One region of the Dietzia sp. WMMA184 genome, then DNA from elsewhere that is predicted to be linked to it. Evidence: riboswitches for the same ligand, from Rfam matches in the RefSeq annotation. Region 1 holds a riboswitch; the other holds the start of a gene.
What was found. A riboswitch is a leader RNA that binds a small molecule or an ion and turns the genes downstream of it on or off. The one in region 1 is predicted to bind cyclic di-AMP.
Positions count from the first base shown of each region.

Region 2: it holds a riboswitch for cyclic di-AMP, as region 1 does, so the genes downstream of both, CK206_RS04325 (C40 family peptidase) here and CK206_RS06870 (transglycosylase family protein) in region 1, are expected to answer to the same signal.

Region 1 is NZ_NXEI01000001.1:1,476,969-1,492,812, forward strand. Features, by position in the region: gene CK206_RS06800 (citrate synthase) at 1-543, opposite strand, end outside; gene pdxH (pyridoxamine 5'-phosphate oxidase) at 692-1,357, opposite strand; gene serC (phosphoserine transaminase) at 1,442-2,566, shown strand; gene sepH (septation protein SepH) at 2,746-3,705, shown strand; gene CK206_RS06820 (hypothetical protein) at 3,714-4,625, shown strand; gene CK206_RS06825 (RNA methyltransferase) at 4,654-5,490, opposite strand; gene CK206_RS06830 (NCS2 family permease) at 5,517-6,986, opposite strand; gene CK206_RS06835 (DUF2530 domain-containing protein) at 7,063-7,332, shown strand; gene CK206_RS06840 (DUF3027 domain-containing protein) at 7,338-8,273, opposite strand; gene CK206_RS06845 (glutaminyl-peptide cyclotransferase) at 8,332-9,228, shown strand; gene CK206_RS06850 (MFS transporter) at 9,221-10,612, shown strand; gene CK206_RS06855 (DUF2771 family protein) at 10,609-11,118, shown strand; gene CK206_RS20665 (cold-shock protein) at 11,127-11,528, opposite strand; gene CK206_RS06865 (hypothetical protein) at 11,644-11,931, shown strand; cyclic di-AMP (ydaO/yuaA leader) riboswitch at 12,113-12,270, shown strand; gene CK206_RS06870 (transglycosylase family protein) at 12,279-12,914, shown strand; gene CK206_RS06875 (hypothetical protein) at 13,012-13,212, opposite strand; gene CK206_RS06880 (helicase-associated domain-containing protein) at 13,315-15,729, shown strand; gene CK206_RS06885 (DNA repair helicase XPB) at 15,796-15,844, shown strand, end outside.
Region 2 is NZ_NXEI01000001.1:932,174-948,017, forward strand. Features, by position in the region: gene CK206_RS04310 (long-chain fatty acid--CoA ligase) at 126-1,925, shown strand; gene CK206_RS04315 (glycosyltransferase family 4 protein) at 1,960-3,093, opposite strand; gene CK206_RS04320 (NlpC/P60 family protein) at 3,230-4,153, opposite strand; gene CK206_RS04325 (C40 family peptidase) at 4,586-5,197, opposite strand; cyclic di-AMP (ydaO/yuaA leader) riboswitch at 5,210-5,358, opposite strand; gene CK206_RS04330 (hypothetical protein) at 5,438-5,656, opposite strand; gene CK206_RS20650 (DEDD exonuclease domain-containing protein) at 5,811-7,442, shown strand; gene trpD (anthranilate phosphoribosyltransferase) at 7,429-8,487, opposite strand; gene CK206_RS04345 (heme-copper oxidase subunit III) at 8,779-9,390, shown strand; gene CK206_RS04350 (c-type cytochrome) at 9,447-10,331, shown strand; gene CK206_RS04355 (ubiquinol-cytochrome c reductase iron-sulfur subunit) at 10,328-11,518, shown strand; gene CK206_RS04360 (cytochrome bc complex cytochrome b subunit) at 11,515-13,137, shown strand; gene CK206_RS04365 (AAA family ATPase) at 13,233-15,701, shown strand; gene CK206_RS04370 (FAD-dependent oxidoreductase) at 15,736-15,844, opposite strand, start outside.

The DNA.
Region 1 (15,844 bases):
GATCGCGGCGGCCAGGGTCGGGCCGCGTCCGAGGAGTCGGGCGGTGGCCAGGTCGACGGCCTTGGGGTCGTCGATGTCCAGGTCGTCACCGTGGGTCCCGAAGAGGCTCACGCCGGCCGACAGGACGGGCATCGGGTGGGTGTCCCGGGGGAAGGCCTGCAGCAGCGGCATCATCTGGCCGGGCAGCGTCGTCTCGGCGAGCACCTTCTCGGTGAACTCGGCGAGCTGGGCCTCCGTGGGGTCCTCACCGTAGATGAGCAGGTACGAGACCTCCAGGAAGGACGCGTTGTCGGCGAGCTGGTCGATCGGGTACCCGCGGTGACGGAGGATGCCCTCGTTGCCGTCGATGTAGGTGATCGAGGAGGTGCAGGCGGAGGTGTTGACGAACCCGACGTCCAGGGTCGTCATCCCCGTCTTCGCCAGCAGGGAACCCAGCTGCACCGCGTCGCTTCCGCAGGTCGCTTCCACCACATCGAGTTCGAGCTCACCGCCGGGGTAGGACAGTGTTGCATTGCGGTCCGAACCGTTCGAGCCTGCGGTCACGCGATTCCCTCTCCGACGACTGGTCCCGGCGGCCTGAATCCCGCCACGAATGTGCTGTGCCACACCCTACCGTGAGGGCGGACCACGGTTCGAAGGGAGTTCTCAGACGCTCCCCCCACGGCCCCACAGCCTGTCTGGACGCGGGTGGTCAGGGCTGGAGCCTGCGGGCCGTCCACGTCTCCCCCGCCAGGAGGCACTCGACGCGGTCGTGGAAGCGGTCCGGACCGCCCTGCCAGAACTCGACCCGTTCGGGCACCAGCCGGAACCCGCCCCATCTGTCCGGCATGGGGATCTCGTCGACGCCCGCCAGTCGCCGCTCCGCGGTCGCGTACAGCGACTCCAGCTCCTCGACGGATTCGGCCGGTCGGGACTGCTCCGAAGCCCACGCCGAGACCTGCGACCCCCGGGGCCGCGTGCGCCAGTAGTCGAGGCTGTCCGCCCGGTCGACCGGATGGCACGGACCCTCGATGTGGACCTGACGCTCGGCGACCAACCACGGGAAGGTCACCGACGCGTACCCGGTCTCCGCCAACTGCGTGCCCTTGCGGGACGTCGTCGTCGTGAAGAACGTCACCCCCCGCTCGTCGGCGCCCTTGCACAGCACCGTCCTGGTCGAGGGCCGGCCGTCGGCACCGACGGTGCCGAGCACCATCGCGTTGGGCTCACGGACACCTCGGCGCCCCGCCTCCTCCAACCACGCGGTGAACAGCGGCAGCCACCCGTCGTCCAGGTCGGCGACGTCCAAGCGCGGATGCAGGCCGTACCCGACCCGCATCACGTCGAAATCGGCCGGTTCCAGGGCGGGTTCCTCCATGACCCAGACGGTACTCCGGGCCACGGACGGGCCGGACTACGATGGACCACGTCCCACACCCCGACCGAACGGCACCCCAAGAGCATGAGCGATCAGCTGCCCACCATCCCCGCCGACCTCAAGCCCGCCGACGGCCGCTTCGGCTGCGGCCCGTCCAAGGTCCGTCCCGAGCAGATCGCGGCCGTGTCCGACGCCGCCACCACCGTGATGGGCACCAGTCACCGGCAGGCCCCGGTCAAGGATGTCGTGGGCCGCGTGCGCGACGGCCTGTCCTCGTTGTTCTCCCTGCCCGACGGCTACGAGGTCGTGCTGGGCAACGGCGGCACCACCGCGTTCTGGGACGCCGCCGCCTTCGGACTGGTCCGCGAGAAGTCGCTGCACCTGACCTACGGTGAGTTCTCCTCCAAGTTCGCCAAGGTCACCGGCGGTGCGCCGTTCCTGGCCGACCCGATCGTCATCTCGGCCGAGCCCGGTTCGGCCCCCGAGCCGACCTCGGACCCGTCGGTCGACCTCATCGGCTGGGCCCACAACGAGACCTCGACCGGCGTCATGCTCCCCGTGAGCCGTCCGGCCGGCTCGGACAACGCGCTGGTGGCGATCGACGCCACCTCCGGCGCCGGCGGGCTGCCCGTCGACATCGCCGACACCGACGTCTACTACTTCGCCCCGCAGAAGTCGTTCGCCTCGGACGGTGGCCTGTGGGTGTCGATCATGAGCCCGGCCGCGCTCGCGCGGGTCGACGAGATCGCCGCCACCGACCGCTGGTGCCCGGACTTCCTGTCCCTGCCGACCGCGGTGGACAACTCGCGCAAGAACCAGACGTACAACACCCCGGCCGTGGCCACGCTGATCATGTTCGCCGAGCAGATCGAGTGGATGAACTCCCAGGGCGGTCTGGACTGGTGCGTCGCGCGCACCAAGGACTCGTCCTCGCGCCTCTACGACTGGGCCGAGGCCAGCGACTACGCCACCCCGTTCGTCACCGAGGCGGCCCACCGCTCGCAGGTCGTGGGCACCATCGACCTCGACGAGAAGATCGACGCCGCGAAGGTCGCCAAGACGCTGCGCGCCAACGGCATCCTCGACACCGAGCCGTACCGCAAGCTGGGCCGCAACCAGTTGCGCATCGGCATGTTCCCGGCGATCGAGCCGGAGGACGTCACGCAGCTGACCCGCTGCATCGACCACGTGGTCGGCCAGCTCGCCTGATCGGCGTCCTCCGGGGCCACCCGCGCAGCATCGTCTGCAGTTTTCCGCAGCCCACCCGGCCCGTCCGCGCGCCGGGTGGGCTGTGCTGACCTACCATGTGGATCAACGCCCAGGACCCGGGTGCGCGCCACTCGACCCCTCGAGCCGCCCACGGGACCGCGAGGAGTCGAGGAGGCGGCATGCGGAAGCTGAGGATCGTCGGTGTGGACACCGAGTCGTCGGTCGTCGAATGCGAGGTCGCGGACTCCGGCGAGAAGCTCTCCCTCCCACTCGATGATCGTCTGAGGGCGGCCGCCCGTGGTGAGTTCGTGCCCGGTGGTGGGTCCGGTCAGGCTCCCGTGACCGGTACGCTGCGCCCCCGCGAGATCCAGGACCGCATCCGGCACGGCGCCTCCCCGGAGGAGGTCGCCGCCGACGCCGGCGTGTCACTGTCGCGGATCCAGGGGTTCGCCGTGCCGGTGTTGTTGGAACGCGCCAACGCCGCCGACATGGCCAAGGGCGCCCATCCGGTGCTGCCGGACGGCCCGGCCCTCAACACGCTCGCCGACCGGGTGGGTGCCGCCCTCGACCGCCGTGGCGTGGACCCGGACCTGGTCGTCTGGGACGCCTGGCGTGACCGGTCCGGTGGGTGGGTCGTCCGTACCTCCTGGCCGGCGGGCCTGTCCGACGACGCCAGTGCGACGTGGTCGTTCGTCCCCGACTCGCACGGCGGTTCGGCCCGGGCCCTGGACGACGAGGCCGAGAACATCCTCGACCCCTCGCGCGCGACGGCGCTGCGCTCGGTCTCGTCTCCTCCCCCGCTGCCGCCGGGCCCGCCGCCGATCCGCGCGGTCCCCGCGCCGTCCGCCGCGCCGGCCACCCCAGCCGGATCGTCGACACCAGCCGGACCGTCCACCCCCGCCGCATCCGCCCCTCCCGCGGGGACGGGACCGGTGGCGTCCGGGCGGTCGGAGCCGACGTCCGGCGCCTCGCGCCCCGCGGGGGTGCGAGGCGGGAACGACAACGACGACGACGACAACGACAACGAGGACTTCCTCCAGCCCACGCCCACCGAACCCGAACGACGCCCCTCGCGCCGTCATCCCACGATGCCCTCGTGGGAGGACGTCCTGCTCGGGGTCCGCGGTAAGGACGACTGAGTCCGGTCATGGGACACCACGTCGCAACCTTCTGGTATCTGGCCACGGACGATCCCGCCGCACCGATCCGGGCGGGACAGCCGTCCGACCCCGGTTTCGCGCGACGTCTGCTGTCGCGGCTGTTCCCCACGGTCACGGTGGCGTCCCTGGGCGCGTTCCCGCTCAACCGCTCGGCCTCGGCCGGGCCGGGGGAGATCTACGTGGGCTCGTTCCCGGGACTCACCGTCGTCCAGACCCCGGTGGAGGGGCCCATCGCGCCGTCCGCCACCCCGGAGGTGTGGCTGAAGCTGGTCGAGGCGCCGACCATCCTGCTGTTCGCCCAGGATGCCGAGGACGGGGTGAGCGGATTCGCCCGGTGGGAGTCGGGGCGGCTCGTGCGGGCGTTCGCCGGGGCCGACGACCGGATCGTCGAGGACGAGGGCATGCCCCTGCCGTTCGAGAGGCCCTACTGGGCCGGCGAGTTCCCACTCGACACGGCGACCGACAACCCCCTGGCGTTGCCCTTCTCGCCGTCGTCGCTCCTCCACGCCGCCCACCGCGACTGGCTCGGCTTCGACCTGGAGCCGGGTGGTCTCGACGTCCCGGTCCACGGATTCGCCACCGACGGCCGCCGCGAGGTCCGCCAACACACCCCGCTCTCCGGGCCGGCACTGCACGTCGTGGGGATGCCGGGCCGCGCCGAGCTCCACGCGGCCGCGAGGCGTGCCGCCGGCGGATCCGACACGGACGCCGACGACAGCGCCGCCGGCGGGCTCTCCCCCTACGCCGACGACGATTACGAGCGTCTCCCCCCGGGACCCCGCGGGCCGGGCGGGGGTGCGCGCGGCGGCCGGATACGGAGCATCGCCGGCCTCGTCGGTGACGCCGTGCGCCGGGGCGCGGACTCGGTGTCCCGGCGCCGTCGCGGCGGCTCCCGCTAGCGGGTCGACGCGGCCCGTCGCGAGCGGGTCAGTCCCGGCGGGACCGCTCGTAGAACGCGACCGCCGCGGCGGTGGCGACGTTGAGCGAATCCGTGCCGTCGGACATGGGGATCGCGGCCCGCACATCGCAGGCACGCATCGCGTGCTCGGTGAGCCCCGGGCCCTCCGCGCCGAGCACGAACGCCACCCTGTCGGCGTCGACGGCCCGGGACAGCGGGGTGTCGGCGGCCGGCGTCAGGGCGACGGTCCGGAAGCCCCGCTCCCGCAGGTCCTCGAGCGAACGCTGCCAGGTGGTGGGCGTGCCGGGCAGGTGGGCGAACGGCAGGCGGAGCACGTGTCCCATCGACACCCGCACGACCCGCCGGTAGAGCGGGTCCCCGGCGGCCGCCCCGAACAGCACGCCGTCGACCCCGAGGGCAGCGCAGTTGCGGAAGATCGCGCCGAGGTTCTCGGGGTCGTTGACGCCCTCGAGCACGACGAGCGTCCGCGCGCCGTCCAGCACCTCCTCGACCGGCAGTGGTGCGGGCCGGTCCGCGGCGGCGAGGATGTCGCGGCTGGACCGGAAGCCGATCACCTCGCTGAGGACGTCCTTGGTGGTGCGCAGGTACACCGCGTCGCCCGCGCGCTCGTCGGCGTCCCACCCCTCGGCGGCGGCCTCCCTGCGCAACTGGTGCAACCGCGCGTCGGTACCCAGGAGGACGTGTGGCCGGAAGCGCGAGAGCAGCATGCGGCCCACGACGTACGTGCCCTCGGCGATCACCAGTCCCCGCCCGCCGGGCAGGTCGGGCCGCCGGTCGGAGTTGTTGAGGTCGCGGAGGTCGTCCAGCCTGGGGTCGGCGGGGTCGGAGACGTCGACGACGAGCACGGTTCGCTCGCTCCTCCGCCGGCCGGTCAGGCCAGCGCGTCGGTGATGGGACCGATCGCGAAGTACACGACGAACGCGACCGCGACGATCCAGAGGATCGGGTGCACGGTGCGGCCCTTGCCGGTGGCCGTTGCCATGACGACCCAGGCGATGAAACCGATCCCGATGCCGTTGGCGATGGAGTACGTGAACGGCATCGCCACGATCGTGAGGAACGCCGGTAGCGCGACCGCGAAGTTGGTCAGGTCGATCGCCTTGATCTGCGAGATCATCAGCGCACCCACGATCACCAGCGCGGGCGCGGCGGCCTCGACCGGGACGACCTCGTACAGCGGGGTGAAGAACATCGCCAGCAGGAACAACCCGCCCGTGACGACGTTCGCCAGGCCCGTCCGGGCTCCCTCGGCGATGCCGGAGGCGGACTCGAGGAACACCGTGTTCGACGACGACGAGGTCAGACCGCCGGCGACGGCACCGAATCCCTCGACGACCAGCGCGGCCTTCATGTTGGGCAGGTTGCCCTTGTCGTCCATGAGCTCGGCTTCCTTGCCGAGGCCGGTGAAAGTGCCCATGGCATCGAAGAAGTTGGCGAGCAGCAGGGTGAAGACGAACAGTCCCGCGGCCAGCGGCCCGATGCGGACGAACGCGCCGATGAGGTCCACCTGGCCGATCAGCGACAGGTTCGGGATGCCCCCGAGAGAATCGGGGATGCCGGGGACCGCGAGGCCCCAGCCGGTCGGATTGGGCTCACCGTCGACGAAGGACGGGCCCGCGTCCGCGAGGGCCTCGACGATCACCGCGAAGACCGCGGTGACGACGATGCCGATGAACAGGCCGCCGCGGATCTGGCGTGCGACGAGGATGCCGCAGAGCAGGAGACCGACGACGAAGACGAAGGTGGGCCACGAGGCGATCGACCCGTTGATGCCGAGCCCCACCGGGACGGTGGTGCCGGCCGCGTCCGGGAGGCGGCGGACGAAACCGGAGTCGACGACACCGACCATCGCGATGAACAGGCCGATGCCGACGGCGATGGCCGCCTTGAGCTCGCCGGGCACCGCGTTGAACACGGCGGTGCGGAACCCGGTGACGGCGAGGATCACGATGATGATGCCCTCGATGACCACCAGGCCCATGGCCTCGGCCCAGGTCACCTGCTGCGCGATGGTGACGGCGACGAGCGAGTTGATCCCCAGGCCCGTGGCGAATGCGAAGGGGTACCGCGCGATCGCACCGAACGCGATGGTCATCACGCCCGCCGTGAAGGCGGTGACCGCGGCGATCTCGACGATCGACAGCTGGTTGCCCTCGACGTCGGTGCCCGAGCCGAGGATCAGCGGGTTGAGGATGATGATGTAGGCCATCGCGAAGAAGCTGACGAGCCCGCCGCGGACCTCGCGGGACACCGTCGAGCCGCGCTCGCTGATCTTGAAGTAGCGATCGAGCGCCCCGACCTTGGTGGGGGGCTGCGATGGGGCCCCGGTGCTCTGCGACATCTGGTGACCTTCCTGAGCTGTGGGTGAGGAACCGTCATAGAGTAACCGCCCCGCCGCCTGCGGTAGCGTCGCGGTCATGACGGACGAGTCGACAGACCCGGGGGTCCCCCGGATTCCCGCCTACCTGCTGGACCCCCGACCCGTCGTCATCATCGGCACCCTGGCGTGGACGTTGGCCCTCCTGGCCCACATGCTCATGGAGGAGGTCGACATGCGTTCGGTCATCCTGGGCGCGGTCGGCGTCGGCGTCGGGGCGGTCGGCACGATCGTCTACGCACTGCAGCGCCGGGCCGTACTACGCGGCAGCGCGGGTGCCCAACAGGGCCTGGACTACGACCTGGACTGAGCGGGTCAGTCCGCGGACGTGGGCTCGTCGACAGACGTCTCGGCGTCCCCACCCTCGTGGGGGGCGGCCGCACCGGACGCGGCGTGGCCGGACGCAGGGTGGCCGGACGCGGCCTGATCGTCCGTGCGGTCATCGGCGGCGGAGCGGGCACGTGCGGTCGCGGCGAGCTGCTGGGGCAGGACCACCACGTCGACGGCGGCGTCGTCGTACGCCTCGGCAACAGCCGGCCCGGTGTCGGAGGGGATCTCGACCTCGCTGTGGGCGCCGCAGCCGTACTCGAGGTGGACGACCTGCCCGTCGGCGGAGAACTCGTTGGCGCAGACGCCGAACAGGGCGCCCAGGGACCCGGCCACGGGCACCAGGAACCCACAGGTCCCACAGTGGTGCTTGGCGGCCCGGGCGATCTCGGTGTCCGGTCCGCGCTCGACCGTCCACCGGTCGGCGGCGGCGGCCCGCCCCTCCCAGCTCAGGTGATTCGGTCGGCCGAGACCGATCGGCCCCGCGGCCTCGTCCAGCTCGTCGTCGCCGTTCAGCGTGTAGCCGGGGACGAGCCGGTCGTCGTCCTCGGGCGGCGGGAGCAGATCCCCGGCGCCGAGGTCCCCGGGCCGGATGCGCCGATCCCACGGCACCCACTCGGGGGCGACCAGCGCGTCCGCTCCCGGGAGGAGCGCGATCTCGTCGACGGTCAGGTCACCACCGGGCACGAGCGCGAGTACGCAGGCCCAGTACCAACCTCGGTACCCGGGCAGCTCGGAGGCGAACCGGTGCGTGGTGGTGAACTCCGCCTCGACGGTGCTGCCGAGGTGCTCCCCCACACCCTCCGCGGCGAACTCCTCGACCGCCGACCGGGCCACGTCGACGCCGGAGGCCAGCCGCTCACGCAGCGCGCCGTCGAAATCCGACCCCTGATCCGTGCCTACCCCGGTGTTCACCCCTCCCATTATGCGCATCTCCGCGTGGAGGTCACGGCCCGGCCCGTCGTGCGGCATCCTGGGGGGCATGCGCAGCGCCCTCGGCCCGGTCGGCCCCCTCGTCGTGTCCCTGAGCCTCGTCGCCGCACTCACGGCGTGTTCCTCGGACGACGGAGGAGCACCGCCCGCCACCACCTCCGCCGGCGCTTCCCTTGCCTCGTCGAGCGTCCCCGCCGGCTCGGCCGCCGGGAGTTCGGCGGCCCCCCGGGTGCCGGTCGGGCCGTCGGACCCGCAACCCGCGCGCGGCTCGGTGGAGGTCGTGCGCACGCTCGAGCACGACCCGTCCTTGTTCACCCAGGGGCTACAGGTGGTGGGCGACGAGATCTACGAGTCGACGGGGCGGGTCGGCAGTTCCGTGGTCCAGCGTCGACCGCTGGGGGGTGGCGAGCCCGCGGTGACCGTCGCCATGGCGGGGGACGAGTTCGGCGAGGGCCTGGCCGTCACCCCCGACACCCTGTGGACCCTCACCTGGCAGAAGGGCATCGCCCACAACCGCGACCCGCAGACCCTCGAGGTGCGCTCCGAGGTCCCGTACGAGGGCGAGGGCTGGGGCCTGTGCTCCGACGGCACGGCGCTGGTGATGAGCGACGGCTCCGACACCCTGACCTTCCGCGACCCGACGACCTTCGAGCCGACCGGACGCGTGTCGGTGACCTCCGGGGGCACGCCGGTCACCCGGCTCAACGAGCTGGAGTGTGCGGACGGCTCGGTCCTCGCGAACGTGTGGATGACCGACGAGATCGTGCGGATCGATCCCGCGACGGGGCAGGTCACCGCGATCTACGACGCCGGGCAGCTCCAGCAACCGCGGCCCGCGGACCCGGATGCGGTGCTCAACGGCATCGCGGCGCTGCCGGACTCCGGGAACGTCCTGCTCACCGGCAAGCTGTGGCCGACCATGTACGAGGTGCGCCTCGTTGGGTGAGCGTCACACCGGACCCGCGCGCCGCGCCGTCTCCTCCGCCGGACGGGGCGTGCGCCGGGTCTTCCACGCCGACGGCGCGGACCGCTCGGGGCTCGCTCCGCTCAGCTACGTCACGGTCGCCAACTTCGCCTGCGACGCGATTCTCGCCGTGGCCCTGGCGAACACCCTGTTCTTCTCCGCCGCGACCGCGGAGTCCCGCGCCAGCGTGGCGCTGTATCTCCTGGTCACGGTCGCGCCGTTCGCACTGATCGCGCCGGTCATCGGCCCTGCGCTGGATCGCCTGCACCGGGGCCGACGTCTCACCGTCTCACTGACGTTCACCCTGCGTGCGGTGCTGGCGGTGGTCCTCGCGCTGAACTTCGACTCCTGGCTCCTGTACCCCCTCGCGCTGGGCATGCTCGTGTTGTCCAAGACGTTCGGCGTCGTCAAGGCGTCCATCACCCCCCACGTGCTGCCCCCGACCCTGGACCTGGTCCGCACCAACTCCCGCCTGACCGTGCTGGGGCACGTCTGCGGCAGCCTCATCGCAGGGGCGACAGCCGGCGCCGTGGCATGGCTGTGGGACTCCGACGCCGCCCTGTGGTTGCTCGCAGCGGTCGCCCTCGTCGCGGCCTACGTCGCCGTGACCATCCCCGCGCACGCCGAGGCGTCCCGGGACGAGGAGTCCGCCACCCTGCGGATGGAGCGGGGCCCGAGTCTGACCGGTGACCTCCGGGCGGTCCTCACGCGGCCGCTGGGCAGGAACGTCCTGGCGAACCTGTGGGCGGTGTCGCTCCTGCGTTTCATGACCGGCTTCCTCACCCTGTTCCTGGCGTTCATGGCCAAGGCCCAGGAGGACGCCACCGCGATCGAGCAGGCCGGCCTCCTGGCGATGGCGGGCGCCGCCGGCGGGCTGGGTACCTTCGCCGGCAACGCCGTCGGTGCGCGGCTCCCGCTGGGCCGGCCCGAACGGATCGCCGGCACGGCCGCGGGGGCGGCCCTGGCGACGGCCGTCGTCGCCGCGTTCCTCGGGACCATCTGGGCCGCGGCCGTCCTCGCGCTCGTCGCGGCGGTGTGCAGCGCCCTGGGCAAGGTCGCCCTCGACGCGTCGGTCCAGACGGACATCCCGGACGCCGCACGCTCCTCGGCCTTCGGTCGCTCCGAGACCGCCCTGCAGGTGGCGTGGGTCCTCGGCGGAGCACTGGGCGTCCTCCTGCCGACCGACTTCACCGTGGGGTTCTCGGTGATCGCCGTGGTCGGCGCCCTGATGTTCGCGCAGTCGCACCTGACCGGCCGCGGGTCGACCCTCGTCCCCGGCCTCGGCGGCAACAGGCCGCGCTTCCCGGGCCCGCCGCGTGACCCGGGTGTGGCCGACACCCGGCCCCTCGGCAGAATGAGGGAGTGAGTTCCCGAAACGAGACCCCGTCGACCGGCTCCCGTATCCGTCCCATCACCTGGGCGATCGCGGCGTGGATGATCATCATGGTCGCCGCGATCGTCGGCGCCTGGCAGGGTTCGGAGGCCCGGTACGGTGCACTACCCGAGGTGACCGTCGCGAGCGATCGCGGCCAGGTGACCGTGCTGCCGTTCACCGCGACCGACCTGGACGGGAACACCTTCACCAATCCGGTCGGCGAGTTCCGGGTGCAGGATGAGGACGTCCTCACCGTCCGGCTGCCCGGAGAGCTGCGTGCGTCGACGATGGACGTCTACGAGATCCGCGCCGACGGCTCTCGCGACTACACCGTCGAGGCCGGCGGGCCGGGCCAGTTGCTGGTGCCCGTGACCACCCCGGAGGAGGGCCGGATCGAGGGCCTCGCCATCCGTGCGGTCGCCATCGTCTATGCCGCCGACGGGTCGGAGTCGATCCTCAACGGCGAGTGGTCGGTGCGCTTCACCTACGACGACTGATCCGTGGGTCAGGCGTCCAGCTCGCGCGCGACCGCGCGGAGCACCGACGCCACCCGGCCCGAGACCTTGGCCTCCGGCCGGTGACCACGGCGCAACTCGGGCTGGACGGTCGACTCGAGCACCTTGATCATGTCCTCGACCATCCCGTGCAGCTCGTCCGCCGAACGTCGGGGCCCGCTCCTCGGGGCCCGCTCCTCCGCGACCGTCGGCTCGTCGTGGACCACCACGCGCAACGCCTGGGGGCCGCGGCGCCCGGAGACCATGTCGAACTCCACGCGCTGGCGCGGACGCAGCGTCTCGACCCCTGCGGGGAGCGCCTCGGAGCGCACGTAGACATCCTCGCCGCCCTCCTGGGACAGGAAGCCGAAGCCCTTCTCCGCGTCGTACCACTTGACCTTGCCGCTGGGCACCGCGAACCACCTTCCGACCGGACGCGGCATACGCGACCGACAACCATGACTGATGCCCCGAGACTACCCTCGTGCGCGTTGGTGCCCACCGCGAGGCGAGCGGTAACCTCCCCGTGTGACCGCCGACGATCGACGCCCCGCCGACGACCCCTGGACACCTGACGCCGCGGCGTCCACCCGGGCAGCCGACCCCGTGCGGCCACGACGCCGGGGCCTGTTCGTGACGGCGCTCGTCATCTTCTCGATCGGAGTGTTGTTCACCGTCGCGGCGGCGCTGACCCCGTTCGTGCTCGGCCGCGACGCGCCGACCATCCTGTATCTCGGCGCGATGCTGTTCACGCCGGTCGGGTTCCTGCTGGGGCTGCTCTACGCCATCCTCGGCTCGCGACCACCGTCGGTGTGATCAACCACACCCTCCCGCGAACACCGCTGGTAACGAGCCGATAACGGCACCCTCGCCAGACCTGCACTGCCTCGGTTTATTTCAGAATGGTGACGATCCGGCATCGGACCGCTACAGTTTCGTAGCAGACTCGTCAGCGAGTCGGCATCGGACGCACCTACCGAACCCCGCCCAGCGGCCGATGCCACAGTGACCATTACCCGGGCGGGGACGGGGGACCCGACAGGGCCCACCACGGGCCCGGCGGCCGCAGGTCGCCTTGGGGTGAAGCCGCCACCGGCGGCCGGACGCACTCGTCCGAACCCGACAGCTCACCCCGTAGGCACAGAGTGAAAAGGACTGACGACATGACCTCTTACACCGGACGCCACCGTGCCGCCGCCCCCTCCTCAGCGCCCAGGAACGCTGTGAAGGTCGTGCTCGCGGGCACCGCATTCTCCGCCGCCGGCCTGGCCCTCGCGCCGGCCGCCAACGCCGCCCCCGACTCCGACTGGGACCGCCTGGCCCAGTGTGAGGCGGGCGGCAACTGGGGCATCAACACCGGGAACGGGTACCAGGGCGGCCTGCAGTTCTCGCCGAGCACCTGGGCCGCCTACGGCGGCACGCAGTACGCCCCGACGGCCAACCAGGCCACGCGCGAGCAGCAGATCGCGATCGCCGAGAAGACCCTCGCCGGTCAGGGCTGGGGCGCCTGGCCCGCCTGCTCGGCCAAGCTGGGTCTGAACTCCGCGCCGACCCCGCGGGACCTGTCCAACCCGGCGCCCGCGCCGGCCCCGCGGGCCCACGCCCCGGCCGCGCCCGCCGCCCCGGAGGCGGTCACCGCAGCCGAGCACGTGGCGACCCTGTCCTCCTTCGCCGAGGGCCGCGGCATCGCCCTGCCGATCGCCGACACCTACGAGGCCAACCGCGACGCCGTCGACGCCGCGTACGCCGGCAACCAGGACCTGGTGGACGGCTTCTTCGCCACCTACCTGGCCAACTGACGCGTCACCCGCGCAGCCCCGGTCCACGGACCACGAGAAAGGGCCGCCACTCCCTGCGGGGAGTGGCGGCCCTTTCTCGTGTGTAAGTGCGCCGCGCTCAGCGGGTGCGGGCGGTCCTGTTGACCACCGTCTCGGGGTGGAGGTAGCCCAGCCGATGCTGCGGCAGCGGGAAGGTCTCCTGCCCGAAGGGGGACAGGCCTCCCGCGACCAGCGCGGCGAGTTCGGTCACCGGGTGCTCGCCGAACGAGGCGTCGGGCCATCCCGGGTTGTCATGGGTCAGATTCTTCTTGGCAGCCACGTGTCCAGTGTCTCACCTCGCGGGCGTCCCGTCAGCATCCGGGTCGTATCGGACCCGGACGGTCCTCACCGCCGCCGCGATCTCACTAGGCTGGGACGGATCATGCCGAGTTCCCGAGCCTCCTCCCGCCGTGTCGCCCCCCGCAGTGCTGGTTCCCCCGGTGCCGCCGGCGACGAGCCGGACTTCCCCGCGTGGCTGGCCGGACTGTCCGATGACGCGCTCGTCCGCGTGTGCGAGTTGCGTCCAGATGTGGCCACCCCTCCCCCGGCCTCGGTCGACGTGCTCGCGTCGAGGCTGCGGTTGCCGGCGTCCACCGCCCGCGCGCTGGGGACCCTGACGTGGCCGGAGCTCGTGGTCCTGTCCACCGCCGCCGCGGTGGGTGCCGATTCCGGGACGGTGCCGCTGGGTGCGGTGTCGGGGCGGTTGGGTGTCGACGACGACGAGCCCGTCTTCCACGCCGCCGTCGCCCGTCTCCGCGACCTCACCCTGCTCTGGGGCGGGGAGGGTCATGTCCGGATGGTGCCGGTCACGGCGGTGGCCGTCCGGTCGGCCCCGGTGGTGGCGCCGCACCCCGGCGAGCCCGCGGGCGCCGACCTCGACGTCGCCTGGGGCGGTCTGTCGGCTCCGGCGGTCGGGGTGCTCGAGGCGATCGCCCGCGGGCGCACCCCCGTCGGGGCTCTCGGAGCCGGGGCGTCGGAGCCGGTGCGTGCCGCCGCGACCGAGCTGGCCGGCGCGGGACTCGCGGAGGTGACCGGTGGGGACGACGGCGAGGTCGTCGTCCCCCGTGCCCACGCGCTGGACCGGGCCCGCCACGGCGCCCGGGACGAGGGATCGTCGCTGCTCCACGCCCCTGCGTGGGCCGCCCCGAGGGCCGGGGCGGCGTCGGGCGGGGCGGGCCGGGTCGACGCCTCCGGCGGTGTCGCGGCCCTCGAACTGCTGCACCGCTGCGACTCGGTCCTCTCCGCTCTGTCGACCGCCCCGGCCGCCACCCTCAAGGCGGGCGGTGTCGGGGTGCGCGAACTGCGGCGGGTGGCCCGCGCCGCCGGTCTCGTCGAGGGCGAGCTCCCCCTGCTGCTCGAGGTCCTCGCGGCCGCGGGACTCATCGCTGTCGGTGACGCCGATGTCGGCGACGTGGCCTTCGACTCGGTGTGGGCCCCCACCGAGGCCGCCGACGTGTGGTCGGCCCGCGAACCGGCACGCCGCTGGGCCGAGCTCGTCCTCGCGTGGTGGTCCATGCCGCGGACTCCCTGGAGGGTCGGGTCCGAGATCGAGGGCGGCGGCACCGTGCCGGCACTGGGTGAGCCCATCGGCCCGCCCGGTCCCACAGAACGGGTCCGGGTCCTGAAGGCGCTGGCCGCCCTGGACCCCGCAGCGGAACCCGACGCCACACTGCTGACGGAGGTGGTGCGCTGGTCCTCGCCGGTGTGGTTCTCGCGTGCGGGTTCCCGGCCCGTGGAGGAGACCGTGGCGGAGGCGCGCCTGATGGGACTCGTCGTCGGGACCACCGCCACCAGCGCGGCCAGGGCCCTCGCCGGCGACACCCACGCACCCGTCGCCGGAGCCGCCACCCACACCGCCACCACCCATGACGGCACCCCCGCCCCCGGCGTCGAGGACCTCGAACCGGTCCTCGTCGCCGCCCTGCCAGACCCGGTCTCGGAGGTCATCGTCCAGGCCGACCTGACGATCCTCGCCCCCGGCCCGCTCGTGCCCGAGCTCGCCGCGGAGTTCGCGCTCCTGGCCGACGTCGAGTCGGCCGGCGCCGCCACCACCTACCGCGTCACCGAGACCTCCGTGCGTCGCGCACTCGACGCCGGGCGCACGGCGGCGGGGATCCGGGACCTGCTCGCCCGGACCTCCGTCACCCCCGTCCCGCAGTCGCTGGACTACCTCATCGAGGACGTGGCCCGTCGTCACGGTCGGCTGCGGGTGGGTACCGCCCTGTCCTTCGTCCGGTGCGACGACCCGTCTCTGGTCGCCCAGGTGCTCAGCTCCCCGGTGGCCGAGAACTGCGCACTGCGGACCGTCGCGCCGACCGTCCTCATCTCCCAGGCCCGGCCGTTGGACCTGGTGGAGGCCCTGCGCGAGCACGGGTTCGCCCCCGTCGTCGAGGACACGACCGGCGCCGTCGTCGCGTTGTCCCGGCCGGTGGCCCGTGTCCGGGAGAGCCGCATCACCCGCGCGCCCCGGGTCCCCACTCGCACGGCCACCCCCTCCGAACTGCGTGCGGCCGTCGCCGCGATGCGTTCGGCCGACCGGGTGCGCTCGGCGCGGGGCGCCTCCGGGGGCACGTACACCGGCGAGGCCGCCATCGCCCGCCTGCACGACGCGGCGAGCACGGGCACCGCCGTGACCGTCTCGGTCGTCGACGCCCAGGGCCGGTCCACCGCGCGACTGCTCGTGCCGGCCTCCGTCGGTGGGGGTCGGATCGAGGGGATCGAGCCGGATTCCGCCGAGCCCGTCACCCTGCCGCTGCACCGCGTGATCTCCGTCTCCGACGTCGACCCGACCCGCTGACCCGGATTCCTGGACAATGAAGGGTCGGACCCACGCGGGTCCGGTGAAACCCCGAGGAGGGCCGAAGTGAGTGGTGGACCGCTGATCGTCCAGTCGGACAAGACCGTGCTGCTGG
Region 2 (15,844 bases), 540 kb from region 1:
TATCCCGCTCCGCGATGCGCCCCACCCGCGGCGCCCGGAAGGCAGGCGACGTGACCACCGTGTGGTCCCGGCGATAGTGTGTGTGGTCACCGACATACTCTGAACGTCTCCACCGGGAGGACCCTTTGCGCGAATACGTCGCGGTACCCGCCAACTTCACCGTCCCTGACGACTGGTCCTGCGTTCAGTCGGCATACGACCGCGCGGAGAACACCCCGGAGAACGTGGCGTTCCAGAAGCCCGTCGACGGTCGGTGGACGGACGTCACCAACCGCGAGTTCGCCGAGGAGGTCCGGACGATCGCCCGCGGACTGGTGGCGCTCGGTGTCCGGGCGGGCGATCGGGTCGCCCTGCTGAGCTCCACCCGGTACGAGTGGAATCTCATCGACTTCGCGATCTGGGCCGTCGGCGCGGTCACCGTTCCCGTGTACGACAGCTCCAGCGCCGACCAGATCCACTGGATCATGGAGGACTCCGCGGCCCGGTTGATCATCGTCGAGAACGACATCCACGCCACCACCGCCCGAGAGGGCGTGCAGGGCCTGGAGGTCGCCGACGTCCTGGTGATCGACGGCGCGACCCCGGTCCTCGAGACCCTCGCCTCCGAGGGGGCCACGGTCGACGTCTCGGTGCTCGACGAGCGCCGGGCCTCGGTCCGCGCCGACTCCCCCGCGACGCTGATCTACACCTCGGGGACCACGGGCCGCCCCAAGGGCGTCATGCTCAGCCACCGCAACTTCATGTCCGAGACGCTCGCCGTGCTCGAGACGCCGTTCAGCGGGATCCTGCGGGACGACGCCACCTCGGTGATGTTCCTGCCCCTGGCCCACGTGTTGGCCCGCGCCATCACCTACGCCGGCTTCCACGCCGGCGTGACCATCGCGCATTCCTCCGACCTGACCAACCTGGTCGAGACGTTCGGCGAGATGAAGCCGCACTACATCCTGGCCGTCCCCCGCGTGTTCCAGAAGGTTTTCAACAAGGCCCAGGCGACCGCGCAGGACGGCGGCACGGTCAAGGCGTGGATGTTCGACAAGGCCGCGGACACCGCGGTCGCGTACTCCAAGGCCAACCGGGGTGACGGCCGGGTGGGTCCGCTGCTCGGGCTGCGCCACGCGATCTTCTCGAAGCTGGTCTACGGCAAACTCGTCAACGCGCTCGGTGGGCGTTGCGAGGTCGCCATCTCCGGCGGCGCGGCCCTGGGTGACCGTCTGACCCACTTCTTCGACGGCATCGGGGTCAACATCTTCGAGGGTTACGGCCTGACGGAGACCTGTGCGGCGATCACGGTCAACACCCCGGGGCGGATGCGGATCGGCAGCGTCGGCCAGCCGCTGCCCGGCTGCGCGGTCCGGATCGCGCAGGACGGTGAAGTCGAGGTCAGCGGACCCGTCGTCGCCTCCGGCTACTGGCAGAACGAGGAGGCGACCGCCGAGTCCTTCAGCGACGGCTGGTTCCGCACCGGTGACCTGGGTTCGCTGGACGAGGACGGGTACCTGTCGATCACCGGCCGCAAGAAGGAGATCATCGTGACGGCCGGCGGGAAGAACGTGGCGCCCAACCAGCTCGAGGACGCGCTGCGTGCGGACCCGCTCGTGGCGGAGGCGGTGTGCGTGGGCGACGGCAAGCCGTTCGTCTCGGCCCTGCTGACCCTCGACCCGGAGGCCGTTGAACGGTGGAAGACCCACCACGACAAGTCCGGCTCGTTGTACGAGTTGCTCAAGGACGCCGATCTGATCGAGCACCTGGACCAGGCGCTGGTGCGGGCGAACCGGAGCGTGTCGCACTCCGAGTCGATCAAGAAGTACCACGTCCTCCCGGACCAGTTCACCGAGGAGACCGGTGAGCTCACCGCGTCCCTGAAGGTCAAGCGCAACGTCGTGCACCAGAAGTACGCCCAGCAGATCGAGTCGCTCTACGCCTGATCGGACCGCGCGTCGGAACGCGTGCTCTCGCGGGTCACTCCCCCGAGAGCACGCGTTCCATGTCCCGGGCCAGGTCCTCCCAGCGCCAGTTCTCCAGCACCCAGGTGCGGCCGCGGACCCCCATGGCCGACGCCCTGGGCCGGTCCTCGAGCAGGCCGGCGACGGCGTCGGCGACCTCGCCCTGTGACGTCCCGTCGACCACGAGACCGGTCCGGCCGTCGCGCACCGTCTCCGGGGCACCGCCGCTCCGGCCCGCCACGACCGGCACCCCGCACGCGGACGCCTCCAGGTAGACGATTCCCAGCCCCTCGACGTCCAGCCCTCCCCCTCGGGTCCTGCACGGCATCGCGAAGACGTCCGCGAGTCGGTGGTGGTCGACGATCTCGTCCGCGGGGACGCGGCCGGTGAAGACGACCCGGTCGGCCACCCCGAGGCGGCGTGCCAGTCCTTCCAGCGTGCGCCGATAGGGCCCACCGCCGACGACGACGAGGACCGCCCCGGGCACCCGCCGGGCGATCTCCGGCATCGCCCGGATGAGCATGTCCTGGCCCTTCCGCGGCACGAGGCGGGACAGACACACGATCACGTCGCGGTCCGCGAGTCCGTAACGGTCGCGGATCGCCCTTCGCCGTGCGGGATCCGGCCGGAACCTCTCCGTATCGACGCCACCCGGCTGGTGCACCAGGCGGGCGCGGGGGCCGAACGCCGCCGCGAACCGCCTCCGTGTGTAGTCGCTCACGTAGGTGACCGCGTCGGTGGACTCGCCGATCAGTCGCAGGATCTGGCGCGAGCCCGGCAGCATCGACCAGCCGACCTCGTGTCCGTGTGTGCTCGCGATGATGCGGTCCACGGGGCCCTGCCGTAGCACCGGCGCCATGGCGGCGAGGGGGGCGGCGGCCCCGAACCAGATCGTCGTCGCGCCGAAGTCCGAGGCGAGCCTTCGTGCGCGTGCCGCGAGGTCGGGCGTGGGGAGCAACACCTCGGTGGGCACCCTCTCCACCAGATAGGGCTTGGCGGCGTCGTACTCCGCCGATTCGCCACCCCGGAACGTCGAGGCGAGCACCGCGACGTCCGTCGGGTCCAGGTGGCTCAGATACGTCTCCAGGTACGACTGGATCCCGCCCGGGCGCGGCGGGTAGTCGTTGGTGATCAACAGCGTCTTGGTCATCGGCTCCGAGCCTGCCACACAACCCGGCCCGCCTCGGCCCCGCCCGGTGCGTCGTCCTCGTCGGGAAGGGGCGGAGCGCGATCGGGGACGGCCGGTGTCTGCGCGGGGCGGCCGTGCTTGGCCGGGTCGGCCGGGGTCAGTAGCGGCGGATCCCGTGAATCGGCATCGCGTCGACCTGCTCGAGGCGGACCGGCACACCGTAGGTCGGGGCGTGCAGGACCAGACCGTCGCCGGCGTACATCCCGACGTGGGTGGCGCCGGGGAAGTAGATGACAAGGTCACCGGGCCGGATGTCGTTCATCGCCACCGGGGCGCCCGCGACCGCCTGCGCCTGGCTCGCCCGGGGCAGCGCCTTGCCCTCCTGCGCGTACGACCACACCATGAGACCGGAGCAGTCGAACTCGGACGGGCCCGTCGCGCCCCACGAGTAGGGCGCGCCCAGCCGGGAGAGTGCGACTCGGAGCGCCGCGGAATTGACGTCGTCCACCGGCGGGGCAACGTACCCCTCCGGCACCACCGGTCCGCCGATCCAGAGATCGCGTTGTGCGTCCGACAGTGCGTCGACCCGGCGACGGACCTCATCCATCCGTACCCGCATCTCCTCGGTTCGGCGGGCGAGCGCGTCGGTTCGCTCCTGCGCGACGCGGGCCGCGTCCCGGGCCTCGGCCGCGGAACGCGCGGCCTCTTCCCTGAGCTGCACCGCATCCCGGGACGCAGCTCTGGAGGCGTCCAGTGCACTCGTGGTGGCCCCGGACAGTCGGCGCAGCGTGTCGAGCCTGTCGACCAGGTCCCGGGGGCTCTCGGCGAGCACTGCCGCCCGTGTGGCGCCGGTGTCCCCGCCCCGGTACCGCATGGTCGCGAGGTGATCGACGATGGACTGGTCCCGGCGCGCGGTGCCGTCCGCGAGGGCGGACCGTCCGGCTGCGACCCCGGCGGCCCGTTCGAGGCGGACGCGCTCCCCGTTGGCGCGGTCCAGTTCCCCGCGCGCGAGGTGGAGCTGCTCCCCCAATGCTCCCGCCTCCTCGGACAACCGGGCCAGCTCCGCCAGGTCCTCGCTCATCTCGCCGGGCACCGCTGTGGCGGACGGCGTGGTGGACGGTGCAGTCTGCGACGGAGCGGGGGAAGACGGAGCGGTCGACGACGGAGCGGGAGAAGTCGAAACCTGATCAGGCGGGGTAACCGGACCCGGGACAGGCGCCGTGGTCGCGGTTGGCGACGACCGGTCCGGGGTGGTGGTCTGCGCTCCGGCCGGCGCGGGACCGAGGGTCAACGAGGTGGTCACGGTCGCTGCGATCGCGAGCACGCTGAGGCTGCGGGTCATCTGGTGTCGTCGAACTCTCGGATCCGGGTCACGCAGGGCGCGGGCGCCCAGCCGACGCCTACGGTGGAATCGGGTACCCGAGAGGGGATGTTACAGACGACAGACCCCGCCGGTGACCGGTTCGAGACCGGACGCCGACGGGGTCTGCGGAGGTTCGGGGAGCGACCCGACTCAGTAGTAGCGTGTCGCACCGTAGAACGGCATGGAGTCCACCGGCGCGTAGCTCACCGAGGTGCCCGAGTACGGGGCGTGGACGACCTGGCCGTTGCCGGCGTAGATCCCGACGTGGCTGGCGCCACTGTAGAAGGCGACGATGTCGCCGGGCTGCAGGTCGGCCTTGGAGACCTGGGTGCCGCCGCCGATCTGGGCCTGGCTGGTGCGCGGGATGGAGATCCCCGCCTCCTTGTAGGCCCACGAGGTCAGACCGGAGCAGTCGAACGAGTTGGGGCCGGTAGCGCCCCAGACGTAGGGCGAGCCGACCCGGGTGGTGGCGGCGTCGAGGATGCGCTGGCCGGTCGAGACCACCGGCGCGGGGGCGGCGAACTCGACGGGCGCCGCCTGTGCCTGGGCCTGGGCCAGGCCGGCCGGGAGCTCGATGCCCTCCGGTAGGTCGAACGAGACCTGGTTCGGCACGCCGGGCAGCCGCAGCTCGACGGGGACGTCGACGGTGACGGGTGCGGCGGCGACGGTTCCGGAACCGGCGACAGCGGCTCCGGCTGCGAGCAGGCCGGCGGCGGCGACACGGCGGCCGGTCGAGCTGGTCTTGATGCTGTGGGCTCCCACGAAGACTGTTCCTCTTTCTTCCTGCGGCACCGACCGGGTTAGCTGACGGGTTCGGACACGGAAGTCTGTCCTACGCTTCGGACCTGTAGGCCCTCGTGCGATTCACCCCAGTGGATCTTGGTTCCCCGGTGCGCCCTTCGGCGCTTAGGTGTGACCCCGGCTCCCCGCCGGCAGGCGGGCGATGACTTCCGAGGTCTCGAAAAGGTTACGAAACCGTCTCGTCGAAGTCCAGTTCATCGCTCACGCGGCGACGTCAGCCCCCAGAATCTCGACCGTGGAGACCATTCCGACCTCGCGCAGGACGTCGATCGCCTCGCGGACCTCCGGGTCCAGAACATAGCCGCACGACTCCGGAGATAGCTCGTCCACCTGCGGTTTTCCGGCGTCGAGAACGGCGATGATGCACCCGTCACATGCGGCGGGTCCTGCGGGACACCGCACGCAGTCCATCGTGAACATGATCTACCTCACACTTCGTCCTGGGCGTGTTGCCCGTTCGTTATCGAGCCGCGATCCGGGCCCGGGGTGGTCGTACTGCGGGGCACCCTAGGGACAAGGTCCGACAACCACGGCGGGGCCGGCGGTGTCGGAGGGCGGGGCTACCGTCTCCGCCATGCCCCGATCCCCCTCCCCCGTCTCGACCGGGGTGCAGGCAGCCTTCGACGATCTCGAGCCTCTGCTGTCCGACGTCACGTTCGTCGTGGTCGACCTGGAGACGACGGGCACCCGGACCGGAAGCGACGAGATCACCGAGATCGGCGCGGTACGCGTCCGGGGCGGCGAGGTGCAGGCGGAACTGTCGACGTTCGTCTCGATCGACGGTGCCCTGCCCCGCCACATCAGCAGACTGACGGGGATAGCTCCGGACGACCTCGTCGGTGCCCCGAGTCTCGGCGAGGTGATGTCGACGTTTCTCGAATTCTCCCGCGGGGCCGTCCTCGTCGCCCACAACGCGCGGTTCGACCTGGGCTTCCTGCGGGCCGCCGCCGCGTCGACCGGGCGCCCGTGGCCCGATCCCCCGTCGCTCTGCACCCTGGCTCTCGCGAGGCGGGTGCTGCACCGCGGGGAGACACGAGGCCATCGGTTGGGAGTCCTCGCCGCGCACCTGGGGGCCACCGTGGAGCCCAATCACCGGGCCCTGCAGGACGCCCGCGCCACGGTCGACGTGCTCCACGCACTGATCTCGCGGGTCGGCGACTGCGGGGTCTCGACCCTGTCGGAGCTACGGGCCTACGACGGTCGTCTCTCCCCGGAGGTGAGGCGGCGGGCCGCCATGACCGGCTCGCTGACCGAGGGGCCCGGTGTCTACGTGTTCCGGGATGACGCCGGTGGCGCCCTGTACGTCGGCTCGTCCGGCGCGGTCCGCAGACGGGCCCGGTCCTACTACTCCGGCGGTGACACGCGCGGACGGATGCGCACCATGGTCGGGCTGGCCGACTCGATCGACTCGGTCGCGTGCGCCCACCTCCTCGAGGCGTGGACCGTCGAGGAACAGCTCATCGACTCGCTTCAACCCCCGTTCAACACCCGGTCGCGGAGCCCGCGCCGCGGCTGGTGGCTCACGCCCCCCACCGGCCGCGCCACCCGCCCGAAGGTCGTGCGAACGCCGGACGACCCCGCCGCCATCGGGCCCTTCCGGCGCGCCGAGGACGCCCGGGCCGCCCGGGAGGACCTCCTCGGCGTGTTCGGCACCGCCCCGGGATCCGATCGCTGGGCGGCGCTGGCGGAGGGACGGGACTCCGGCCCCCTGCGGGATCTGGTCGACCGCGTGGAGGTACTCGCGGCCGAGGGCGCGTTCGAACGCGCGGCCAGGCTCCGCGACAGGACCGCAGCTCTCGTGCGGGTCCTCTCCCGACGGCAGGAACTCGCCGCCACGGCCTCGCTGCCCGAGATCGTTCTCGCACAGCCGGCGCCGCGCCGGACGTGGGCGGTCGCGGTGGTGCGCCACGGTCGACTCGCCGGATCCGGGGTCGTCCCGCCGGGAGCGGCACCGATGCCGGTCATCGACGGACTCCGGGCCGCCGCGACCACCGTGCAGCCCGGCCCCGGCCCCTTCGCCGGTGCCACCGCCGCCCAGATCCGGAACGTCCACCGGTGGATCGACTCGACCAGGACACGCATCGTCTCGGTCGAGGGTTGCTGGACGCTCCCCCTTGACGGGGCGCACACGCTGACCGGCTGGGCGGCCCTGGCCGAGAGCGCCGCCGCCGAGCACCGCGGGACGGGACTCGTCAGCGCACGCTGAACCCGGCCCACTTCTCGAGCAGCCGCCCCGCCTCGCCGTCGTCGATCGCCGCCGCGGCCCGGTCCACCGCGGCCCGCATGGCAGGTACCAGGTCGGAACCACGCTCGAGACCGTCGAAGGCCACCAGCGCGGCCGCGGAGTTGAGCAATACCGCATCGCGGACCGGGCCCCGCGCTCCCGCGAGGAGATCGCGGGCGACCCCGGCGTTGTGGACGCCGTCCCCACCCCGTAGTTCCTCGATCGAGCAGGCGCTCATCCCGAAGTCGGCGGGCTCGACCTGATCCTCGTCCACATGACCGCCCGAGACCCGCAGGACCCGGGTGGGACCGGTCATGGTGATCTCGTCGAGACCATCCGACCCACGCACCACGAGCGCCGACTTACCGCGCAACGCGAACACCTCCGCCATCACCGTCATCAGCCCCTCGAAGGCGCAGCCGATGAGGTTCGCGGCGGGTGCCGCGGGATTCGTGAGAGGCCCGAGGATGTTGAAGACGGTCGGGATCCCGATCTCACGCCGGGGAGTCGCGGCGAAACGCAGCGCGGGATGGAACACGGGCGCGAAGCAGAAGGCCACGCCCACCTCGTCGAGGCACCGCCCGACGTCCTCCGGGCCGAGGTCGATCGCCACCCCGAGCGCCTCGAGCACATCGGCACCGCCGCTCTTGGACGACGCCGCCCGGTTGCCGTGCTTGACCACGGGCACCCCGCAGGCGCTCACCACGAGAGAGGACATCGTGGAGATGTTCACCGTGCCCTGGCGGTCGCCACCGGTACCGACGATGTCCACGCAGGGACGATCAGTGGGCACCCGACGGGAGTAGTCGAGCATGGTCGAGGCCAGCGCGTCGAGCTCCGGACCCGTGACGCCCTTCATTTTCAGGGCAACGCCGAAGGCTGCGATCTGAGCGTCGGTGGCGACACCCTCCATGATCCGGGACATCGCCCACCCGGCCTCCGCCGGATCGAGGTCCCCGCCCGCGGTGAGGGTACCGAGAACCCCGGGCCACGACCGGCCCCCGTCGAACGCTGCCGAACTGCCCACGTGTCCCGACCTCCTCTGGTGTCATGGAAACGGACACGCCCCACAGGGCGCCGCCCGCACGTCGTCAATCGTGCCACTGTTCCGACCCGGCCCGTGCGCTGACACCCTGCACTCCGGCGGCGGCGAGCGGCCGGTGCTCGCCTGAGAGTGCCCTGATAGCCCCTGCAAGGGGGACCAATACCGACCCTTGCCCTGAGAGTTTCCGAAGCGACCTGCGGAAACGCTGGACAGACACGCCGATTTCGGGGGTCCGTGCAGACTCGTCCCTCCTCAGGGGTCATACTTGGCCACGTGACGAGCGCAGTAGATAACTCAGGATCGGCCATGGCCCAGCGTGTTCATTCGCTGAATCGGCCGAACATGGTCAGTGTGGGCACCATTGTCTGGCTGTCCCAGGAGCTGATGTTCTTCGCGGGCCTGTTCGCGATGTACTTCGTCTCCAAGGCGAACTCGGGAGGTGACTGGCCTTCCTATCCCGTACACCTCAATGTGCCGTACGCCCTGACGATCACCGTCATCCTGGTGGCGTCGTCGTTCACCTGCCAGATGGGCGTCTTCGCCGCCGAGCAGGGTGACGTCTTCGGACTCCGCAGGTGGTACATGATCTCCGCCTTGATGGGAACAGTGTTCCTCATCGGACAGACGTACGAGTACGTGATGCTCTACCTCGAGGGCGTCACGATCTCGTCGAGCGTCTACGGGTCGGTATTCTTCATTACCACCGGTTTCCATGGGCTTCACGTGTTGGCGGGCGTCCTGGCGTTCGTCGTACTGGTCATGCGGACCACGATGTCGCGATTCACGCCGGCGCAGGCCACAGCCGCCATCGTCGTGTCGTATTACTGGCACTTTGTCGACGTGGTCTGGATCGGACTTTTCGTCACCATCTACTTCATTCAGTAGTCAGCTGGCCGCAGGACGCTGTGTCCAGCGGGTCCCAACTCCAAAGGGAACTCACAATGAACTCTCCTCTCCCACCCGCTGCCGATACGCCGTCGCCGGACCCCGTTGTGGCTCCAGCGCGCCCAGTGTCCACGAAGCGTCGCCGGAAGGCAGTCGGCGCGCTAGTCATCGCGGGCGGCCTCGTCGGGGCGGGCGCTGTCGCCACGGCTGTCATTCCCGAGCCACAGGTCGCGACGGCTCAACAGGACCAGGCCGCGCTCATCGCCGACGGAAAGCAGCTCTACGAGGTCTCCTGTGTCACCTGCCACGGGATAAATCTCCAAGGCGTCAAGGACCGCGGTCCATCCTTGGTCGGCACGGGCGCGGGAGCGACGTACTTCCAGGTGAACTCCGGCCGCATGCCGGCGGCGGACAACGAGGCCCAGGCGGAGCGCAAGAAGCCCCGCTACAGCGAGCACCAGATCATCGCGCTCGCAGCGTATGTCGACCTCTACGGTGGCGGCCCCGAGGTCGTCACCGACCCGGACGGCACCATCGCCCAGGAGTCGCTGCGCGGTGCCTCCGGTCAGGCCCGCGCCGAGGAGATCGCACGCGGTTCAGAGCTCTTCCGCCTCAACTGTGCGTCCTGCCACAACTTCACCGGTCGCGGCGGCGCTCTGTCGTCGGGCAAATACGCCCCCACTCTCGACCCTGCCAATGAGCAGGAGATCTACCAGGCCATGCTCACCGGACCCCAGAACATGCCCAAATTCTCGGACCGTCAACTCACCCCTGACGAGAAGAAGGACATCATCGCGTTCGTCAAGGACTCGGATTCCAAGGTCTCGCCCGGAGGCTACGGCCTCGGCGGCCTCGGTCCCGTGACCGAGGGTGTGGCCATGTGGCTTGTCGGCATCGTCGCCCTCATCGGCGCGACCCTGTGGATCGGATCCCGTTCATGAGTGAGACCCCGAAGAACCCGTCCCCTGCGGATCTCGACCGGATGAGCGATGCCGAGCTCGTGCGCATGGGCACCGAACTCGACGAGGTCGACGTCCGGTTCCGCGAGGCCCGTTTCCCGGAGGGCACCACCACCCGCGCCGAGAAGCGCGCGGCGCTGACCGTCACCACCTGGTTCGCGCTGTCGGCACTGTTCGGCCTCGCCTTCGCCGTCGTCTACATCTTCTGGCCGTGGGAGTACCGCGGCGAGGGTGAGGACGGCTACTGGTTGTACATGACCTACACGCCACTGCTCGGCCTGACGATCGGGCTGTCGATCCTGTTCCTGGGCTTCGGCGCGGTGCAGTTCACCAAGAAGTTCATCCCCGAGGAGATCTCGGTCCAGACCCGCCACGACGGCGCCTCGGACGATCTCGACCGGCGCACCTTCGTCGCCGAGCTCAACGACTCGTGGAAGACCTCCACCCTCGGCCGCCGCAAGGTCATGGGCGGCTTCCTCGGCGCGGGTGTGGGGCTCATCGGCCTCTCCGCGATCCTGCCGCTCGGCGGCATGATCAAGAACCCGTGGAAGCGCGGGGAGATGACCCTCGCCGGTGACGGCACGCTGCACACCACCGGGTGGACCCTGGCGTCCGACACCCGTCCCGACGGCCTCCCGCCGGAGAAGGTCTACCTCGGCCGCGACACCGGCAAGGTCTACCCCGACGGGCACCCGCCGGCCGGCGAGGGTCGCCTCGAGCGCATCCGTGTGGACGACCTGTCCGCCGGTGGCCTCGAGTCCGTCTTCCCCCTCCCCGCCAGCGCCCTGGGCAACTTCGAGGAGCACATGCACTCGATCCACGGCTCACGCAACGCGGTCATGCTGATCCGTTTCCGTCCCGAGGACGCGGCCCGCGTGACCAAGCGCAAGGGCCAGGAGAACTTCAACTACGGCGACCTGTACGCCTACTCGAAGATCTGCACCCACCTCGGCTGCCCCACGTCGCTGTACGAGCAGCAGACCCATCGATTCCTCTGCCCGTGCCACCAGTCGCAGTTCGACGCGCTCGAGTACGCAAAGCCGATCTTCGGCCCCGCCGCCCGTGCACTGCCGCAGCTGCCCATCGCCGCCGACAGCGAGGGTTACCTCGTTGCCAACGGTGACTTCATCGAGCCGGTCGGACCTGCCTTCTGGGAGCGTCGTTCATGAGCAACAACACGAGACTCGCGGCACTGGGCGACGGCCTCGACGCGCGGTACACCATGGCCAAGGGTCTGCGCCGGCAGATCAACAAGGTCTTCCCGACCCACTGGTCCTTCCTGCTGGGCGAGATCGCCCTGTACAGCTTCATCATCCTGCTGATCTCGGGTGTCTACCTCACCCTGTTCTTCGACCCCTCCATGTCGAAGGTGATCTACCAGGGTGCGTACGCGCCGCTCAACGGAATCGAGATGTCTCGTGCCTACGAGACCGCGCTGGACATCTCGTTCGAGGTCCGTGGCGGACTCTTCGTGCGGCAGATCCACCACTGGGCGGCCCTGCTGTTCGTGGCGTCGATGGTCGTCCACATGATCCGCATCTTCTTCACCGGTGCGTTCCGCCGCCCGCGTGAGGCCAACTGGACCATCGGTTGCGTGCTGCTGCTCCTGGGCATCGTCGAGGGCTTCCTCGGCTACGGTCTGCCGGACGACGTGCTCTCGGGCACCGGCCTCCGCATCACCTCCGGGATCATCGTGGGTCTGCCCGTGATCGGAACCTGGATGCACTGGATGATCTTCGGCGGGGACTTCCCCGGCGAGATCATGATCCCGCGCTTCTACGTCCTGCACGTGCTGATCATCCCGGCCATCATCCTCGCGCTGATCGCCGCTCACCTCGCGCTGGTGTGGTACCAGAAACACACGCAGTTCCCCGGGCCCGGCCGCACGGAGAAGAACGTCGTCGGCGTCCGGATCCTCCCGGTCTTCGCCGTCAAGTCGATCGCGTTCGGTGCCATCACCGTCGGCATGCTCATGCTCTTCGCGGGCCTGTTCACGATCAACGCGATATGGAACCTCGGGCCATACAACCCGTCGCACATCTCCGCCGGTTCGCAGCCCGACTGGTACATGCTGTGGACCGAGGGCGGCGCCCGTGTGATGCCGGCCTGGGAGCTCTACCTCGGCCCGTACACGATCCCGGCGACCACCTGGGTGGCCGTCATGCTCGGTGCCATGGTCGTGCTGATGTTCCTGTACCCGCAGATCGAGGCCAAGATCACGGGGGACAAGGCGCACCACAACCTGCTCCAGCGTCCGCGCGACGTGCCGGTCCGTACCGCCTCGGGCATGATGGCGATCACTTTCTACGTGATCCTGGTCCTGATGGGTTCCAACGACCTCATCGCGTACCACTTCGCCATCTCGCTCAACGCGACGACGTGGGCCGGTCGCATCGGGCTCATCCTGCTGCCGCCGCTGGTGTACTTCGCCACCTACCGCCTGTGCCTGGGTCTCCAGCGCGCGGACCGCGAGGTGTTGGAGCACGGCATCGAGACCGGCATCATCATGCGGATGCCGCAGGGCGAGTTCATCGAGGTGCACCAGCCGCTCGGCGAGATGGACGAGCACGGCCATGCCGTTCCGCTCGCCTACGCCGGCGCCAAGGTGCCCACCAAGATGAACCAGCTCGGTGTGGCCGGCCGTCCCCCGCGGGGCGCTCTCAAGGCCGATCCGGTCGAGGAGGCCCGTCTGCTCGAGGACGCCGACCACGACAAGCACCACCGCGAGCACTCGATGCTCACCACGTTGCAGGAGGAGAACCGGACTCGTCGCCACGACGGGCACTGATTCCCCGACAGCACCCGACCGCGGGCCGGATCTCCACCTGGAGGTCCGGCCCGCGGTCGTCGGAAGCCAGCCGTCGCGGCCGAGGGGAGGCACAGATGAGCGACGATCGGATGCCGGTGGGCCCCGGACGCGGAGGACTCGTGCTCACCGACGAGGTCGACCGCGCACTCGACCTTCTGCACTCGGGACACGATCTCTTTCTCACCGGTAGGGCCGGAACCGGAAAGTCGACCCTGATCCGCCGGTTCCTCGCCGAGACCGACCACCCCACCCTCGTCGCCGCGCCCACCGGGATCGCAGCCCTCACCGTGGGCGGCTACACCATCCACCGGCTGTTCGGCTTCCACCCCGACCACACGGTCGACCACGTGCGCAGCAGCGCCTACCGTCCCGGGCGATTCACCCAGGCCCTCGCCGGCGCCCACACGCTCGTCATCGACGAGGTGTCGATGTTGCGGGCCGACGTCTTCGACATGGTCGCCATCGCGCTCGAGAGGTTCGGCCCGGACCCGACGATGCCGTTCGGGGGCGTCCGGCTCGTCCTCGTCGGTGACCTCTTCCAGCTACCGCCGGTGGTGACGGCCTCCGAGAGATCGTCCTTCGAGGCGACCTACCCGACGCCGTACTTCTTCTCGGCCGAGCGCTACCACCCCGAGCACTTCCCCACCGTCGACCTCACCCATGTCTTCCGGCAGTCCGGTGACCCGGAGCTCACCGCGATCCTCAACTCGATCCGCGAGGGCGCTCTCGTCGGCCCGGCGCGCGAACGGCTCAACTCCCGCACCGACCCGGACTTCGATCCGCCGGACGCCGAGTTCTGGCTGACGCTCACCACCACCAACCGCAGGGCCGCGAGCCACAACCAACACCGCCTCGATCGGCTGTCCGGGTCGGAACTGGCGATGGAGGCGACGCTCACCGGCGATCTCACCGGGTTCGAGCTCCCCACCCGGGAGGTGCTGGGGTTCAAGGTCGGCGCGCAGGTCATGATGCTCACCAATGACCCGGCGGACCGTTGGGTGAACGGATCCATCGGACGGGTGCTCGATGTGACCCTCGGGCGACGGGGCGACCGCGGAGAGCGAGGGCCCGTCGTCGTCGTCGCCTTCATCGGCGGTGAGGCCGCCGAGGTCGCGCTCCACACCTGGGACGTCACCCGACCGGTGACGGACGGCGGCGGTATGCGACACGAGGTGGTCGGGTCCTTCACTCAGTTCCCGTTCACCCTCGCCTGGGCGGTGACCATCCACAAGAGCCAGGGACAGACCCTGGACAGGGTCGTCGTGGACCTCGGCGGCGGCACGTTCGTGGCGGGGCAGCTCTACGTGGCGTTGAGCCGCTGTCGGTCGCTGGGAGGCCTCGTCCTCACCCGGCCGGTGCTGCCCGGGGACCTCAAGACCGACCGGCGGATCATCCGATTCCTGCGGGCGCCGGACGGTGGGCCCTCGGCCCGCCGCTGCTGTGCTGTCGCGGTGGTGTCCGTCGGCGAGGACGGGCCCCGGTCCCGGCCCCGGCCGGTGGAGCTCGCCATCGCCTTCCCCGACGGCACCGCGGTGACGACGCTGGTCAATCCCCAGCGCGACCTGGCCCGGGCGCGGACGGACTACGGCATCACCGTCTCCGATGTCCTTCTCGCCCCCACGCTCCTCGAGGCGTGGTCGATGGTCGCCCCACTGGTGGACGGGCACACCCCGGTCGGCGTGGACCTCGACGTCACTCTCGGTCGACTGGACGCCGAGTTCGCGCGCCTGGGAGGCACGGTGCCGTTGCCGGTCGGGGTCGACATCCCCACCGACGCCCTCACCCCGGGTGAGCGGGCACGTGGCCGCTCCGGATCGGCCCTCGCGCGTGCGCGGGTGGCGCTCGAGGCCCACGGGCGGCTGCACCTGGATGACGCGGCGGCCGGCACGTTCGACGCCGACCTCGTCGACGAGGCCGCGGTCGGCTACCTGCTCAGCCGCGACGCCGACGTCCGCCCACCGACCTCCGAGGTACTCCCCCAACTGTCGGCGATGCTCGGTATCAGCGCCGAGGTCGGGGCCGCTCTGTTGGGGCGCCCCCGCCGCGGTGGGCGCCCGGGGGCCGAGGTCGACGACGACGACGACGACGACGACGACGAGATCGTCACCCCGGGCGACCGCGATCTCCGGGCAGGCGCGCGCGGACTCGTCGCCGGGCAGATCCGACGCGCCGCGAAGCGGGTGCCGATGACCGCCGACGTGCTGGAGCGGCTCCGGCTGGCCTCCGAGATCGTGGGCTCGGACCTGACGCCGGGGCTGGAGGCTCCGCCGGAGGCGGGCGCGGCGGACGTCCTGCGGCCCGGGACGCGGGTGTGTTTCTCCGGCAGCGCCCTGGACCGCAGCGGCGTCCTCGTGTCCCGGGACGAGATGGAGGCCCTCGCCCTCGGCCGTGGCCTGGTTCCCGTCGGTGCGGTCACCAAGAGTCGCTGCGACGCCCTGGTGGTCGCGGAGCCGGGCAGCCAGTCGACCAAGGCGAGGGCGGCCCACAAGTGGAGCACGCCGGTCATCGCGGCCGCGGACTTCCTCGCATGGGCCGGCCGCTGACCGGGGTGGTTCGTCGCCGGCGCCGGCGCCGTGCTCAGGGAGCGATCGGGAGGGCCTGTCCGGCCATGTCGGCCACCGCCCGGTACGCCATGGTCATCCCGGACCCCAGGGGCACCCCCGGCCCCGGGTAGGCCTCACCGGAG